Regions from separate parts of the Cupriavidus sp. 2TAF22 genome, predicted to be linked through region 1. Evidence: predicted binding sites of a transcription regulator. Region 1 holds the regulator's gene; the other holds the start of a gene.
The links. Region 1 encodes sigma-54, which starts transcription at its own class of promoters, with help from an activator protein. Its sites were predicted from a motif close to TGGCANGNAANCTGCTTT; they were not measured.
Positions count from the first base shown of each region.

Region 2: the regulator sigma-54 is predicted to act here: its motif matches at 1,873-1,890, upstream of AB4Z48_RS24765 (circularly permuted type 2 ATP-grasp protein).

Region 1 is NZ_JBFRFX010000006.1:148,897-157,374, reverse strand. It holds gene AB4Z48_RS09730 (PsiF family protein) at 1-87, opposite strand, end outside; gene hprK (HPr(Ser) kinase/phosphatase) at 136-1,107, opposite strand; gene ptsN (PTS IIA-like nitrogen regulatory protein PtsN) at 1,185-1,640, opposite strand; gene hpf (ribosome hibernation-promoting factor, HPF/YfiA family) at 2,045-2,395, opposite strand; gene AB4Z48_RS09710 (RNA polymerase factor sigma-54) at 2,445-3,920, opposite strand; gene lptB (LPS export ABC transporter ATP-binding protein) at 4,068-4,853, opposite strand; gene lptA (lipopolysaccharide transport periplasmic protein LptA) at 4,898-5,542, opposite strand; gene lptC (LPS export ABC transporter periplasmic protein LptC) at 5,632-6,261, opposite strand; gene AB4Z48_RS09690 (KpsF/GutQ family sugar-phosphate isomerase) at 6,277-7,260, opposite strand; gene AB4Z48_RS09685 (monovalent cation:proton antiporter-2 (CPA2) family protein) at 7,412-8,478, shown strand, end outside.
Region 2 is NZ_JBFRFX010000022.1:59,056-67,533, reverse strand. It holds gene AB4Z48_RS24770 (alpha-E domain-containing protein) at 1-65, opposite strand, end outside; gene AB4Z48_RS24765 (circularly permuted type 2 ATP-grasp protein) at 187-1,659, opposite strand; gene AB4Z48_RS24760 (gluconokinase) at 1,941-2,441, opposite strand; gene edd (phosphogluconate dehydratase) at 2,641-4,527, opposite strand; gene AB4Z48_RS24750 (MurR/RpiR family transcriptional regulator) at 4,815-5,753, shown strand; gene AB4Z48_RS24745 (DNA internalization-related competence protein ComEC/Rec2) at 5,665-8,124, opposite strand; gene AB4Z48_RS24740 (TatD family hydrolase) at 8,187-8,478, opposite strand, start outside.

The sequences.
Region 1 (8,478 bases):
CTTGGACAGGCATTCCTTCATGAATGCCTTGCGCTCGTCGCCCTTCTTCATGCTTGCTCTCCTGGCTGTGGAAAACGTTGACGCCAGTGCGCGGCAGCAATGTAAGCAAATGAGAAGTGGCGCAGAAACCGCTTGTCAGAGCAGGCGGCCCTGGCCCCGCGAAGCGACATCGGCCTGCATCGCGGCACGCTGGCGGTCCATGAAATCACGCAGCGTATCGATGCCGCGCAGGCGCAGGATAGTGTTGCGCACGGCGGCCTCGACCAGCACGGCGAGATTTCGGCCGGCCGCCACCTGGATCTTGACCATGTGGATCGGCAGGCCAAGCACGTCGAGGTATTGGGAATCCAGCGGCAGGCGCTCGAACTCGCCATCGTTGCGCCGCACCAGCTGCACCACCAGCTTCATCTTCATTTTCCGGCGCACCGCAGTCTCGCCGAAGATGGTCTTGATGTCGAGCAGGCCCAGTCCGCGCACTTCGAGCAGGTTCTGCAGCAGCGGCGGGCAGCGGCCTTCGATGAAGTCAGGCCCCAGGCGCACGAAGTCCACCGCATCGTCGGCCACCAGTCCGTGTCCGCGCGAGATCAGTTCCAGGCCTAGTTCGCTCTTGCCCAGACCCGACTCGCCCATGATCAGCACGCCCATGCCGAGGATGTCGAGGAACACGCCGTGCATGGTCACGCGCGGCGCGGAAATCCGCGACAGATAGAGCCGCAGGTGGTCGATGACCGCGGCCGAGGATACCGGCGTGGTGAACAGGGGCGTGGACGAGCGCGTGCAGCGCAGTTCCAGGTCGGGGGGTGGCTCCATGCCGTCCGCGATCACCAGGAAGGGCGGCTCGAGCAGGATCAGCTCGCCCATCTGGCGTTTGCGCATTTCGTCGTCGAGACGCTGGTAATAGGTGATTTCGGGTTTGCCGAGCACCTGGATCCGGTTCGGGTGGATCAGGTTCAAGTGCCCGACGAGATCGGCGGCGGACGTGGCTTCACGCGCGAACTCAACGTCGAAGGCCCGGTCGGCCCCTTCCAGGCCAGCGACCCAGGAGAGTTTGATGTCGGCTGCGTTGTCGTCGAAGATCGACTGCGAGGTGACGCCAGTGAGTTCCATGCGGTGCTTTCGGGGGACAGGCTTTCAGGCCGGGGAGGCAACGGCCCTGTTGGCCGGGCAGGGCTTGCCCCGGCGGGTCAGGGATGCCATTGCGTCAGCAACTGGTGCACGGCATCGGGAGTGGGCAGGGTAGCGAGTCCTTCGCGCATTTCGCGGTCGGACAGCAGCTGGGCAATCTCGGAAAGGATCTCCAGGTGCTGCTGGGTAGCCTGTTCGGGCACGAGCAGGAAGATCAGCAGCGACACCGGCTTGCCGTCAGGCGACTCGAAGGGGATCGGCTCGCCCAGGCGCATGAAGGCGGCCAGGGGCTGCTTGAGGCCCTTGATGCGACCGTGCGGAATGGCAACCCCGGCTCCGAGGCCGGTCGAGCCCAGCGATTCGCGGGCGAACAGGTTGTCGGTCACGGTAGCGCGCGCTACGCCATGGTTGTTCTCGAAGAGGAGCCCGGCCTGTTCGAACACCCGCTTCTTGCTGGTGACGCTGACGTCGAGGTTGATGTTGCCGGGTGGCAGCAATTTAGCCAAACGATTCATGTGGAATGCGCAGGTTTTTCTAGTAAGCAGGCCCGTGGCCAGGAGAGGGCCGCACCAGGCAAAGGGGATAGAAAGGCTCGTGCCCTCGTTTCACCGGTTATCCCATGCCGGTGTCGGGCGTCTGGCCATTATAGAGCAGGCCCGCCCCCGCCTTGTGCATTGCAATAGCCGATGCGCGGAAGCGGTGCCGCGCGCACGGAAAAATTGCCGCGCTATTGCTTATGTATTGCACAGCATACACCGGGAGCGTGGCCTTGCGGAATCCCCTTGCGTGATTCGATACCGGCCGTAAAGGCGGAAGAACGGCACAAAAATGCGCGCAAAAAAGCCGCGCATCGGGCGCGGCTTGTTCTGGTTTCAAGGGACTGACACCGACGGCCCCCTAGGTGGGCCGCCAGGCACGGTCATTGCTGCATCTGCGCTGCGGCCAATTGATACTTGACCGCTTCGCGGTCGTGGCTTTGCACGCGATCCTTGTGGCGAATCACCTGCCGGTCGAGCTTGTCGACTAGCGCGTCGATAGCGGCATACAGGTCTTCGTGATGCGCTTCGACAAAGATGTCCTTGCCCTTGAGATGTAGATTGATTTCCGCGTACTGCCGCCGGTCCTTTTCTTTTGTATTGTCGACAGATAGCAGCACACTTACGCCAATGACTTGATCGAAATGCCTGACGATACGCTCCAGTTTCGTTTCCACGTACTCACGCAGCGGGGGCGTGATGTCCAAGTGGTGTCCACTGATCTTGAAGTTCATAGCGTTTCTCCTTCTGAAAGAGTTGCATCAGGCAGGCGATGCAACTCGGCTACAAAGACTTGCGGAGATTTACGGCAGGGATTTTCAGCGCCTCGCGGTACTTGGCGACGGTACGGCGCGCCACCACGAAGCCTTGCTCGCCGAGCAGTTCGGCGATCCTGCTATCCGACAGGGGATTCCTGGGATCTTCGGCTCCTATGAGTTGCTTGATCAACGCTCGAATTGCCGTTGAAGAGGCCGCGCCGCCGGTTTCTGTGGATACGTGACTGCCGAAGAAATACTTCAGCTCGAAAGTCCCCATCGGCGTTGCCATGTATTTATTGGTTGTCACCCGAGAGATGGTGGACTCGTGTAGACCCAGTGTATCGGCAATCTCCCGCAAAACCAAGGGGCGCATCGCAATTTCCCCGTGGGTGAAGAAGTTCTTTTGACGTTCGACAATCGCTTGTGCGACGCGCAATATGGTGTCGAAGCGCTGCTGGATATTCTTGATCAACCAGCGTGCTTCCTGCAATTTTTGCTGCAGTCCGGCAGCCCCTGAATCGCCTTTTGCACCGCGCAAAATCTGCGCGTACATATCGTTGATGCGTAGCCGCGGCATCACATCCGGATTGAGTTGCGCGATCCAGCCGCCGCTCATTTTTCGCACGAAAACATCCGGCACCACGAAATCCGCCTCGGGGCGGCTATAGGCATGGCCGGGATACGGGGCGAGCGAGCGGATCAGTTCGTGCGCGGCCTTGAGGTCGGCCTCGTCGACCTGCAGCGCTTTCTTCAGGCGCGTGTAGTCGCGCACCGCGAGCAGCTCCAGGTGGCTGGTGACGATGGTCAGGGCCAGTTCGCGCTGCGGATGGGTGAGCCGGCGCAGTTGCAGCGCCAGGCATTCGGCGGCGTTGCGCGCACCTACGCCGGCCGGGTCGAAGCTCTGCAGCAGGGTCAGGACGGCGTGTACCTCGTCGATCTCGAACTCGAGTTCCTCGGGCAGTTCGGCGCAGATCTCCTCGAGCGAAGCGCTAAGGTATCCGTCGTCGTCCAGCGACTCGACCAGGAAGATCGCGAGCCCTTTGTCGCGCATGGAAATCTTCAGCGGCGCGAGTTGCTCCATCAGGTGCTCGCGCAGCGTCGGCTCGGCGTCACGCAGCTGCATCGGCGTCTTTTCGTCCTCGTCGCCCTGCGGGCGGCGGGCAAAGTCGTCGAGGCTCCAGTCGCTGCCGTAATCCTCGCCGCTGTCGGCGTAGTTGTCGTCGCCATCGGCGGCGCCGTCGGGGCGGTTCTCGCTGGTGCCCTGGCCATCGGCGGGCGCAGGCGCGGGCGCGCTCTGCAGGTTGACGGAGCCATCGGCACCCACGCGCAGCGGGCTTTCGATCCAGTCGTTTTCGCGTTCGAGCAGGGGGTTCTCGGTGAGCGCTTGCTCAACTTCCTGCTGCAGTTCGAGCGTGGACAGTTGCAGCAGCCGGATCGACTGCTGGAGTTGCGGCGTAAGCGCGAGATGCTGCGAGAGGCGGAGCTGTAGCGACGGTTTCATGCGACCTATTTTATGCGCAACTTCCATGCCGTTGGAACGGAAATTGCTATCGCTGATGCCGCCGTGATCGTTTGCAGGATGAAAGGCGACATGAACGCCGCCTGGCCGCGAATATCCCGGCTGCGCGGCAGTAGGCCGCGCCCCGCGTTACATGCGGAAGTTCTCGCCCAGGTAGACCTTGCGCACCGATTCGTTGGCAATGATGTCTTCGGGCTGGCCTGACGCCAGCACGGTGCCTTCGCTGATGATATACGCGTGGTCGCAGATGCCAAGCGTCTCGCGCACGTTGTGGTCCGTGATGAGCACGCCGATGTTGCGTGCCTTGAGGAAGCTGACGATGCGCTGGATTTCGCCCACCGCGATCGGGTCCACGCCGGCGAACGGTTCGTCGAGCAGGATGAAGCGCGGCGCGGAAGCCAGCGCACGGGCGATTTCCACGCGGCGGCGCTCGCCACCGGACAGCGACAGCGCCGGATTCTCGCGCAGGTGGGCGATCTGCAGGTCGTCGAGCAGCGAGTCCAGGCGTCGCTCGATATCCGCCTTGGACAGCGGCTTGCCGTCGTGCACCTGCAACTCGAGCACGGCGCGGATGTTCTCCTGCACGTTGAGCTTGCGGAACACCGAGGCTTCCTGCGGCAGGTAGGACAGGCCCATGCGCGCGCGCTCGTGGATGGCGAGGCCGCTGATGTGCTTGTCGTCGAGCACGATGTCGCCTTCGTCCAGCGCCACCAGCCCGACGATCATGTAGAACGAAGTGGTCTTGCCCGCGCCGTTGGGACCCAGCAGCCCGACCACCTCGCCGCTCTTCACGTCGAGCGACACGTCCTTGACCACCGTGCGCGAGCCGTAGCGCTTCTTCAGGTGGCGCACGACCAGGGTGCTGCTCTCGGTCAGGACGTTGGGCTGGGACGGTTCGGTTTGGGTAGCGGTCATGAAGGCTGAATCCGTGGATCGGGCGGCGCTGCTGCGCGCCGGCGTCAGGGGTTGGCGGGGGCAGGGGCCGGCTTGAGCGGCAGCGGACTGGCGGCGGCGCCGCTGGCGGGCTGCTCCTGGCGCGGCGAGAGCACCGCGCGCACGCGTCCGGACGGGCTGCCTGCCGTGGCGTTCTCGGCGCCGCCGGTGGCCGTGTAGAACTCGTTGCGGCTGTCGTAGGTGATCACGGCACCGCGGATCTCGTCGACCAGCTTGGCGCCGGCCAGGCGCGCCATGCGGGCGCGGCCGATCAGCTTGGAGATTTCCTGCTTGCCGTCGGACTCGATGCGGTCGCCCCAGCCGTCGATGTATTCGTCGACGTTGTCGCGCTTCTGGCGGATATAGGCCTGCTTGCCTGCCTTCGAGGTGGCCACGGCGTACTGGTAGCCCTCGGGGTCGGTGCGCACTTCGGCCGCATCGGACTTCAGCACCATGGTGCCCTTGGTCAGCACCACGTTGCCGGTCAGTACGTACACCTGCTTGACGTCGTCGTAGCTGGCATTGTCCGCCTCCAGCACCAGTGGCTTGTCGCGGTCGGCCTTCTCGGCGCGGGCGGGCGCGGCCAGCGCAAGGCCGAGCATGGCTGCCAGCGTCAGCAGGGCAGCCGTGCTGCGACGGCGACAGGACGATGTCGTCAGGAATGGATTCATATTGGCGTGGTGGCGGTTGGCGCGGGCGGCTCTGGCCCGCGGGCGGCTTCGTTTCTTGGCTGTTTCCGGGCGCGGCGCGTCAGGCTTCGTCAGGGCTGCTTCGCGGCGCTGGCCGGCGGCCCCGTAATGATGGTGCCGTGTACGTTACCCAGCAATTGTACTTCGCGGGTGACGTTGTTGAAGATCAGGCCGTTGGCGGTCATCACCGACGGGCCGCGCGTGAGCTTGACGGCCTTGTCGGTCTTGACGATGTCGTCGTTGACCAGCACCTGGAAGTACTCGGACGCAGCGGTCATCTGCGGATCCTTGGCGGGATCGGGCCCCTGCGCGCGCACGATCAGCGCGTTGCCGAACAGGTCCACCACCGAGCCCTCGGCATTCATGGTGCCGCGGTCGGAGTGGCCGGTCACCGGCGGGCGGTCAATCTCATAGGCGCGCATGGCCGGGCGCGTCACTTCGTAGGTCTGGTCGTCCTCGAAGTGGGTCATCTTGTCGCCGGTGAAGCGCATCTTGGTGTTTCCGTCCTCGGCAAGCTCCGTGGCGGAAAAATGGATCATGTAGTAATCCGGCTCGTGCTTCTTGCCGACCGGGCCGGTGGCGGCTTCGCGCGGCGAGTTGACCTGCACCAGCCAGAAAGTGCTGCCCGCCACCAGCGCCATCAGCAGCAGTGGCAGCAGCCGCATTCCGAGCCGGCTCACGGAGGACAGGAGATCCCGCATATGCTGTGGCCGCCCTCAGATGACCTTGGCGCGGGTCAGGTCGTGGATATGCAGCGCGCCGACCAGGCGGTGCTCGGCGTCGACCACCAGCATCTGGTTGATGCGGTTCGCCTCCATCACCTGCACCGCTTCCACGGCCAGCTGGTCCGGGCCCACGGCGTGTGGCGCGCGGTGCATGACCTCGCTGATCGGCACCGTCTTCCAGTCGCGGGGGGTCTCCAGCAGGCGGCGCAGGTCGCCGTCGGTGAACACGCCGATCAGGTGATCGTCCGGATCCACCACGGCGGTCATGGCCATGCCCTTGCGCGTGATTTCCATCAGCGCCTGTGCCAGCGGTGTGCTTTCGCGCACCTTGGGCACCGCGTTGCCGCTGCGCATGACATCGCGCACATGGGTCAGGAGCTTGCGCCCGAGCGCGCCGCCCGGGTGCGAGCGGGCGAAGTCTTCCTCGCCGAAGCCGCGCGCGTCGAGCACCGCCACCGCCAGCGCGTCGCCCATCGCCAGCGCGGCGGTGGTGCTGGCGGTCGGCGCCAGGTTGAGCGGGCAAGCTTCCTTCTCGACGCCGGCATTGAGGTGGGCGTCGGCCATCTTGGCCAGCGTGGAGCCGGGATTGCCGGTCACCGAGATCAGCTTGGCGCCGATGCGCTTGACGATCGGCAGGATCGACAGCAGCTCGGCGGTCTCGCCGGAATTGGAGAAGGCGATCAGCACGTCGTCGCGCGTGACCATGCCGAGGTCGCCGTGGCTGGCCTCGGCAGGATGCACGAAGAACGAGGGCGTGCCGGTCGACGCCAGCGTAGCGGCCACCTTGCGGCCGATATGCCCGGACTTGCCGATGCCCGACACCACCACGCGGCCGCTGCACTCCAGCGTGAGCTGCACGGCATGCGCGAATTCGCCGTCCAGGCGGCCCGCAAGGGCGGCAACGGCGTCTGCTTCGATCTGGAGGGTCTCGCGAGCAAGCCGAAGTGCTCGATCCGCATTGAAATTAGCTATCATGGCGACGAAGTATACCAACGAATGCGATGGCGCCTTGCCTGTTCCGGGGATCGGGCAGCAAAGGCGGCCGCCGCGCTTGCCGTAATCCGCCGGCAGGGTCGCCCGCGCCGGGCGTGGCCCTGTCCCGGGGCGGCGTACCAGGCCCTTGTCGATGCACTCTCCGCTGGACCTGACTCTCGTGTTGCTGGCCGCCGCCGTGTTCGGCGTGGTCGCATTCCGCATGCTGCAGCTGCCGCCGATGCTGGGATACCTGGCGGTCGGCATCCTGATCGGTCCTCACGCGCTAGGCCTGGCCAGCGATACCGCGCAGACCAAGTACCTGGCCGAATTCGGCGTGGTCTTCCTGATGTTCTCGATCGGGCTGGAGTTCAGCCTGAGCAAGCTCAAGGCCATGAAGCGCCAGGTGTTCGGGCTGGGCGGCTCGCAGGTGGTGCTGTCGATGCTCGTGGTGGTGCCGGCGAGCTGGCTGTTCAACTGGGCGTTCCCGATGACCTGGCAGGCTTCGGTGGCGCTCGGCGGGGCGCTGGCGATGTCGTCCACCGCAATCGTGTCCAAGATGCTCTCGGAGCGCCTGGAGCTGGAAAGCGAGCACGGGCGCAACATCATCAGCATCCTGCTGTTCCAGGATCTGGCGGTGGTGCCGCTGCTGATCGTGATCCCCGCGCTGTCGCGCGATCCCGGCGACATGGCCATGGCGCTGGCGCTGGCCACGCTGAAGATCGCGGTGGCCCTGAGCCTGATCTTCTTCGTCGGGCAGAAAGTGATGAGCCGTTGGTTCCACGTGGTGGCCGCGCGCCGCTCGCAGGAACTGTTCATGCTCAACCTGCTCCTGGTCACGCTCGGCATGGCGGCGCTGACCGAGCGGCTCGGGCTGTCGATGGCGCTGGGCGCCTTCATGGCCGGCATGCTGATCTCCGAGACGCCCTACCGCCACCAGGTGGAAGAAGACATCAAGCCCTTCCGCGACGTACTGCTCGGGCTGTTCTTCGTCACCATCGGCATGTTGCTCAATATCCACGTGGTGCTGGACCACCTGTGGCTGGTGCTGGGGCTGCTGGCGGTGCCGATCCTCTTCAAGCTGCTGCTGATCTCCGGCCTGGCACGCGCGTTCGGCTCGCGCCAGGGCGTGGCGATCCGCACCGGCCTGGGCCTGGCGCAGGCGGGCGAGTTCGGCTTCGTGCTGCTCAACCAGATCGACGGGCTGAACCTGGTCGATCC
Region 2 (8,478 bases), on a different contig from region 1:
GTGTTCTCCGCGCGTTCGGTATAGCGCGCCATCCAGAACAGATGGTCGGCGGTGCGGCTTAGCATGGTCAGTCCCCTCGTACTGCGCTGTTCGTCCACGCCGCCCGCGCATGGACAGCGGCGGCGCGGCAATCCCAACAATCCGCGGGCACGCCTGGCGCGCCCCGCATCCGGCCATTCCGGCGCTTCAGCGCTCCAGCACCCAGGTGTCCTTGGTGCCGCCGCCCTGCGACGAATTGACCACCAGCGAGCCTTCGCGCAAGGCCACGCGCGTCAGCCCGCCCGGCACCATGCGCACATCCTTGCCCGACAGCACGAAGGGCCGCAGGTCGATATGGCGCGGCGCGATGCCCGCTTCCACGTAGGTCGGGCAGGTCGACAGCGCCAGCGTGGGCTGCGCGATGTACTGCTCCGGACGCGCGCGCACCACTTCACGGAAAGTGTCGATCTCCGCGCGCGTGGCGGCGGGCCCCACCAGCATGCCGTAGCCGCCGGCGCCGTGGGTTTCCTTGACCACCAGTTCGTCCATGTGGTCGAGCACGTACTGCAGGTCGTCGGGGCGCCTGCACATATAGGTCGGCACGTTGTTGAGGATCGCTTCCTCGCCGAGGTAGAAGCGGATCATGTCGGGCACGTAGGGGTAGATCGACTTGTCGTCGGCCACGCCGGTGCCGATGGCATTGCAGATGGTCACGTTGCCGGCACGGTAGACCGACAGCAGCCCCGCCGCGCCCAGCGTGGAGTCGGGACGGAACACGAGCGGATCGAGGAAATCGTCGTCGACGCGACGGTAGATCACGTCGATGCGCTGCGGCCCCTGCGTGGTGCGCATGTAGAGGTGCTCGTCCTGCACGAACAGGTCGCTGCCCTCGACCAGTTCCACGCCCATCTGCTGCGCGAGGAAGGCGTGCTCGAAGTAGGCCGAGTTGTACATGCCCGGCGTGAGCACCACCACGGTCGGATCGGCGATGTTCTGCGGCGAGACGCCGCGCAGCATGTCGAGCAGCAGGTCGGGATAGTGGGCCACCGGCGCCACGCGGTTGCGCGCGAACAGGTCCGGGAACAGCCGCATCATCATCTTGCGGTTTTCCAGCATGTAGGACACGCCGGAGGGCACGCGCAGGTTGTCTTCCAGCACGTAGAACTCGCCCTCGCCCGCGCGCACCACGTCGATGCCGGCCACGTGGGCGTAGATGTCGCGCGGCACGTCGATGCCGAGCATCTCTGGCCGGTACTGGGCGTTGTTGTAGATCTGGTCGGGCGGGATCACGCCGGCGCGGATGATGTCCTGGCCGTGGTAGATGTCATGGATGAAGCGGTTCAGCGCCGATACGCGCTGGCGCAGCCCGCGCTCCAGCGTGGCCCACTCGCTGGCGGGAAAGATGCGGGGAATCACGTCGAACGGAATGGTGCGCTCGGTGCCGCTGTTGGACTCGTCCTTGTCGCCGTAGACAGCGAAGGTGATGCCCACGCGCCGGAAGATCAGGTCCGCCTCCGCGCGCTTGTTGCCCATGGTTCCTTCGGACTGGCGCGCCAGCCAGTCCGCGAACTGCTTGTAGTGCCCGCGCACCGCCCCTGCCGGCAGGGGCTGCCCCGCGTGGATTGCCGCTGCCACGCCATCTTGCCAATCGAGCATCTCGTCGAAAAACCGCGCCGCCATGATGGCCGTTCCCCCATGATTTGGGCGCCGCCCAAGCTGCCGGCGATCCCGTTTTGATTGGCTTGTTCTTCCCGGCACAGCATTTCGAGGCCACCACCCGGGCCGGCGAAGCCGCTGGCCATGCGTCATGCGTCGAAGTGCTGTCCTGATTGGGATGATACCCATGGCCACGAAAGCCGCAAGCAGCAAGCGTCCGCGCCATCGATGATATATGTAGCAAGATGCCTGCCAGCCCCGGCGCGCCCAAGGGGAAAAGCGCGCCCCGGACCGGAGTCACCCCCCTAGCGCACCGCCGCGGTCGCGGGCACCTGGGCCAGGATGCGCTGCACCAGCGCCTCCGGCGTCTGCCGGATATCGAGCACCAGCGCGTCGCTCGGCTCTTCCAGCGTCTCGAACTGGCTTTGCAGCAAGGCCGGGTTGAAGAAGTGGTCGCTGCGCTCGGACAGGCGCCCGCCGATCACCGCGGCGTCGCCTTTCATATAGACGAAGGTCACGCCGCCCTCGGACGGCAACAGGCGGTCGCGGTAGACCTGGCGCAGCGCCGAGCAGGTGAACACATGGGTACGGCCCTCGGCGCGGGCCGCGTCGATCGCCGCGCGCATGGCGGCCAGCCAGGGCCAGCGGTCTTCGTCGGTCAGGGGGATGCCGTTATGCATCTTCTCCTTGTTGGCCGCGCTGTGGAATTCATCGGCGTCATGGAAGCCGCAATGCAGGTTCTTGGCCAGCAACTGGCCGACCGTGGTTTTCCCGCTGCCGGAAACGCCCATCAGGATGTAGATCATGTCTGCTCCAACGATCGTGATCGGATGGTTTTCCCATCCTTGTCGGTAGTCCCCGCGCCGTGCGACGGGTGGTTCCTGGAAACCGCCCGTCCCTGCAGCCATGTTCCATGATAGGTCTGGCGTGCGCAGGCTTGGGGTCGCCCCTGCCCGCCGGACGGCGGACAGGGGCACAAAACGGATGAATTGCCCGGGGCGCGGCCTATTGTGCGACGGCCACGGCGGTTTGGACAGCGCCAGGCGCGTCGGCCTCGGACAGGTCGAGCGCGCTGCCGCCCTCTTCGGCGATCCGCGCATGGCGGCGGAACAGCCCGAACAGGCCGCGGCCGACGCTGAAACTGGCGAAGTCGTCGTCCGGCGAGGGCGCCAGCGCGCGCGCCTCGAGCGCGGATTCGCCGGGCGCGCCGCCAAGCCATTCGAGCGTGCCGGCGACAGCGTCGACGCGGATGCGGTCACCGTCGCGCACGCGCGCCAGCGGTCCGCCAGAAAGCGCCTCCGGACACACATGAATCACCGCCGGCACCTTGCCGGAGGCGCCCGACATGCGGCCGTCGGTCACCAGCGCGACCTTGTGCCCGGCGTCCTGCAGCGAGCCCAGCACCGGCGTGAGGCGGTGCAGTTCGGGCATGCCGTTGGCGTTGGGCCCCTGGAAGCGCACCACCGCGACCATGTCGCCGGTCAGCTCGCCGGCCTCGAAGGCGGCCTGCAGGCCTTCCTGCGAATCGAACACGCGCGCCGGCGCCTCCACCACGCGGTGCTCGGGCGCCACCGCCGACACCTTGATCATGCCGCGGCCGAGATTGCCCTGCAGCAGGCGCAGCCCGCCTTCGGGCGAGAACGGCTCGACCGCGCTGGCCAGCACCGCCGCGTCGCCGCTGGCGGTGGGGCCGTCGCGCCACCGCAGCACGCCGTCGGTCATGACCGGTTCCTGCGTATAGCGCGCCAACCCGCGGCCGGCCACGGTTTCCACGTCTTCGTGCAGCAGCCCGGCTGCGAGCAGCTGGCGGATCACGTAGGCCACGCCGCCGGCGGCATGGAAATGGTTCACGTCGGCCGAGCCGTTGGGATAGACCCGTGCCAGCAGCGGCGTGATGCGCGACAGGCGGTCGAAATCGTCCCAGTCGATCACGATCCCGGCCGCGCGTGCCATCGCCACCAGGTGGATGGTGTGGTTGGTCGAGCCACCGGTGGCCAGCAGGCCGACGATGGCGTTGACCACCGCGCGTTCGTCGACGATGCGTGCCAGCGGCAGGTAGTCCGGGCCACGGGCCGTGAGCGCCAGCGCGCGCTGCGCGGCGGCCGCGGTCAGCGCGTCGCGCAGGCCGCTGTCCGGATGGACGAAGGCCGAGCCCGGCATATGCAGGCCCATGATCTCCATCAGGAACTGGTTGCTGTTGGCGGTACCGTAGAAGGTGCAGGTGCCGGCCCCGTGATAGGCCTCGCACTCTGCCTCCAGCAAGGCTTCGCGGCCAACCTGTCCGGTCGCGTAGAGCTGGCGCACGCGCGCCTTTTCCTTGTTGGACAGGCCCGTCGCCATGGGCCCGGCCGGCACGAACACCACCGGCAGGTGGCCGAACTGCAGCGCGCCCATCAGCAGGCCCGGCACGATCTTGTCGCACACGCCAAGCATCACGGCGGCGTCGAAGGTGTTGTGCGACAGCGATACCGCCGTGGCCATGGCGATGGCGTCGCGCGAGAACAGCGACAGCTCCATGCCGGCATTGCCTTGCGTGATGCCGTCGCACATCGCCGGCACGCCGCCCGCCACCTGCGCCACCGCGCCCACCGCGCGGGCGGCCTCGCGGATCACGCCGGGATAGCGCTCGTACGGCTGGTGGGCGGAAAGCATGTCGTTGTAGGCCGTGACAATGCCGAGATTGGCGGCATGTTCGACCCGCAGCTTGAGCTTGTCATGCGCGGGCAGCGCAGCGATGCCGTGCGCCACGTTGGCACACGACAAGCCACGCAGCGGCCCCAGTTCTTGCTGGGCCCGCTCGCAGCGCGCCAGGTAGGCAGCGCGACCGCGCTGGCTGCGCGCGACCACGCGCGCGGTGACGGCCTGCACTTCGGAATGGAGGGCTTGCGACATTCGTGGGAGTTCCTGGTTTGTAGATCCGTGAACGTGTTTTCTTGTAGATTTTCTACATTATATAGAAAGGATCGACAAAAGCATCTCGCGCATGGATCACAATGCGTCGACTAATCCTCAAATATGGCCGGAATAGGTGAAATCCCTAGCAGAAACGCGGGCTCACAGGCGCGGCATTCCATCGCCATTTATGTAGAATATCTACATACTCATCGAACCGCCGGCACATGAATCCGGCAGGCATGCCCGACGAAATCGCCGGCACGCCAACACCGGCCTCCCCCACCATGCGCGACCGAATTCTTGCTGTCTACGACACGCTTCGCCCCTCCGAACGCCGCCTGGCGGATTACGTGACCCGCCACGGCGCCAGCGTGATCCGCTTGTCCATGCCCGAACTGGCCGAACGCGCGGGCGTCTCGCAACCCACCATCGCGCGCTTCTGCGCCGCGCTCGGCTACGACGGCTTCCGCGAGTTCAAGCTGCAGTTCGCCCAGAACGTCGGTGGCGGCACGCCCTTCGTGCACCAGGACGTCAAGGCCGAGGACCGCCCCGCCGATATCGCCGGCAAGGTGTTCGACCGCACCATCGCCACCCTGATGACGGTGCGCAACGCGCTGTCCGCGGATCAGATCGAGCACGGCATCAAGCTGCTCGCCGCGGCGCATCGCATCGAGTTCTATGGCTGCGGCAATTCCGGCATCGTCGCGCTGGACATCCAGCACAAGTTCTTCCGCCTCGGCATCCCCACCACCGCCTACTCGGATTCGCACGTGTTCAGCATGTCCGCCGCCCTGCTCGGCCCGGGCGACGTTGCCGTGCTGGTGTCCAACAGCGGCCGCACCTGGGACATGCTGGCCGCCGCCACGCTGGCCCGCGCGAGCGGCGCCAGCGTGCTGGCGCTGACGCACAGCGGCTCGCCGCTGGCCAAGCTGGCCGATGTCTGCGTGTTCTCCGACGTCGAGGAAGACAGCGAGGTCTACACCCCGATGACCTCGCGCATCTGCCACCTGGTGCTGGGCGACGTGCTGGCGGCGGGCGTTGCGCTGGAGCGTGCCGACATTGTCTCTGCCGGCCTGCAGCGCGCCAAGGCCCACCTGCGCGAGCGCCGCATCGCCCAGGCCGAACCCGCCCAGGTCAACGGGGCGCAGGCGGCGCCGCGCGCCAGTAGCGCCGCTCGTGCTGACGGTAAGCCTGCAGCGCGTAAGCGCCGCCCCGCGTCGTGATCTGCACCGCGCCGGTCTCGTCGCTGCGGTAGCGGGCGATCTCGCGCGAGGCGTAGCGCTCCCACACGTCCGCGCGCGGATGCCGGTAGCGGTTGCCGTGGCCGAGCTGGAACAACGCCAGCTCGGGCGCCACCACGGCCAGGAACGACGCGCTCGATGAGGTGCCGCTGCCATGGTGCGGCACCTGCAGGAAGTCCGCGCGCAGGTCTTGCCCCGGCAGGCGCGCCAGCAAGGCGGCCTCATCGCGCCGGCCGATGTCTCCGGTCAGCAAGAGGCTGCGCCCGCTGCCCGCCACCTTCAGTACGCACGAACGCGCATTGCTGTCGAACGCGGCATTGCCTGCCGCCTGCGGCAGCGGATGCAACATCGAAAAGCGTACGCCGTCCCATTCCCACGCCTGCCCCGCCGCGCAGGGACCGACAGCGGGCAATGCCATGCCGGGGGGCAGCACCAGCAGCGGGTGCGCCGCTGGCGCGGCCGTCAGCACTGCCTGCACCGGCAGCGCCGCCATCACGTCGCGCGCGCCGCCGGCATGGTCGGCGTCTTCATGGCTGATCACCAGGCGGTCGAGCGCGCGCACGCCGGCGCCGCGCAGGTAAGGCACGATGACGCGCGCACCGGCGCTGTTGCCCGGCTGCGCCGCGTCGGCGCCCCAGCCATAGGCTGGCCCGGCGTCGTAGAGCAGCACGTGCGAGCGCGTCTCCACCAGGACCGCGGTGCCCTGGCCGATATCGAGCGCGGTGGCGCGGAATTCGCCATGCGCCACCGGCTGCCGCCCGGCCAGCACCATCGGCAACAACAACATGGCGCCGTGCAGGCGCGCACGCAGTCCGCAGCGCATCGGGGCCAGCAACACCAGCGCGCCGGCCAGCGCCAGGGCAACCGCCAGCGGGCCGGCGCGCGCCGCCTGCCAGACCGCCCACGGCGGCGCCGCCATCGCCTCGAGCGCAACCATCAGCCAGTCCAGCAGCAAGTGCGCCGGCGCCAGCAGCCAGCCGGCCGCCGGTGCCGGCAAGGCAGCCGCAAGCAGTGCCAGCGGCGTCACCAGCAGGCTGATCAGCGGAATCGCCACCGCATTCGCCAGCGGGGAGATCACGGAAACCTGCTGGAACAACAGCAGGGTCAGCGGCACCAGGCCGATGGTCACGACCCATTGCGTGCGCGCGGCCTGCGCCAGCGCGTGGCGCGCGCGCTGCCACCGCGACGCTCCGGGCCCGCGGGCGGGCGCCGTGGCGCACAGGAAGATCACGCCCACCGCGCCGAACGAAAGCCAGAACCCCGGCGACAATACCGCCCACGGATCGAGCGCGACCGCCACGAACGCGGCCCAGGCCAGCACCAGCGAGGCCGGCGGCGCGCGTCCGCTCCACAGCGCCAGCGCCGCCACCGCCAGCATCGATACGGTGCGCTGGGCCGGCACCTGCATGCCCGCCAGCAAGCTGTAGGCGAAGGCCGCCAGCACCGCCACCACCAGCGCCGCGCGCCGCGCCGGCCACCACAGCGGCAAGGGCCGGCGCAGCCAGCGCCCCAGGCCGAAGGAATGCCGCCATAGCCAGGCCGCCAGCGTGGAACAGAGACCGGAGATCATGGTGATGTGCAAGCCCGAGATGCTGATCAGGTGGCCGATGCCGGTGCGCGTGAACAAGGTCCAGTCCTGCGGCCGGATGCCGCGCTGGTCGCCCACCACCAGCGCCGCCAGCACGGGCGCAAAGCGGGCGTCGTCGGGCAGGCTGCCGAGCACGTGGTCGCGCACGCGGGCGCGCCAGCGCGCGATCCGCCATTCGAGGCGTTCGCCGACGGCCTCGCGCACGGGCCCGCGCTCGGCGCGGACGTAGCCTGTCGCCCCGAACCCGCCCGCCAGCAGCCAGAATTCGTAGTCGAAGCCGTGCGGATTGGCCAGGCCATGTGGCCGCGTCAGGCGCAGCGCGAAGACCCGCCGCTGGCCGGGCAGCAGGTCGTCCGGCGCATCCTCCCAGCCCAGCACGACGCGCGGCGGCAGCTGCGGCGCGCGCGCCGTCCCCGCAGCCGGCTCGTCAGGTGCGAATTCGAAGCGCTGGCCACGTGCCGCCTGCGCGGGCAGGCCCGCAACCACGCCGCCGACAACCAGGTTGACGCCCTGGAGCTCCGGCGCGAGCCGCTCTTGCAGGCGCGCGTCCGCGCGCCACGCCGACCAGCCGAAGCCGGCCAGCACCGCAACAGGAAGAAGGGCCAGGCGTGACCAGGCCGGATGCCGGTTGCGCAGGAGGATGGCCATGAGCAGCGCCGCCGTGCCCGCCATCGACAGCACGCAGGCGGCCGCGCGGCCCGGCAGCGCGCCTTGCTGTTGCAGCCACCAGCTCCCCGCCACGAAGGCGAGCAGGACCAGGCGCATGCCAGTCTCCGCAGAGATTCACAAGCGCCCGTTTATACGGTCAATGCACGGTGAGGAGCGTGTCAGGAGGAAACCGGAAGGTTGCCGTTTGTGTCGCCAGCCGAGGCCAAAGACGATGCCTCCGGGAACATGACGGCCTCGAACGCCGCCAGGCGCGGCAGCGCCGCCACCGAGTTGCGCCACATTGCCCGCGCCAGCGGCGCGGCGTCGATGCCGCGCAATTCGCCCAGCACCCGGGCCACCCCGACCACCTCGGCAGGCGTGTTGCGCGCCTTGTACTGCTCGCCGAACTGGTCGTCGGAGAGCCAGGCCGGCGCGATGTCGGGCGCGTCAGTCTCCAGCACGATGGCATCG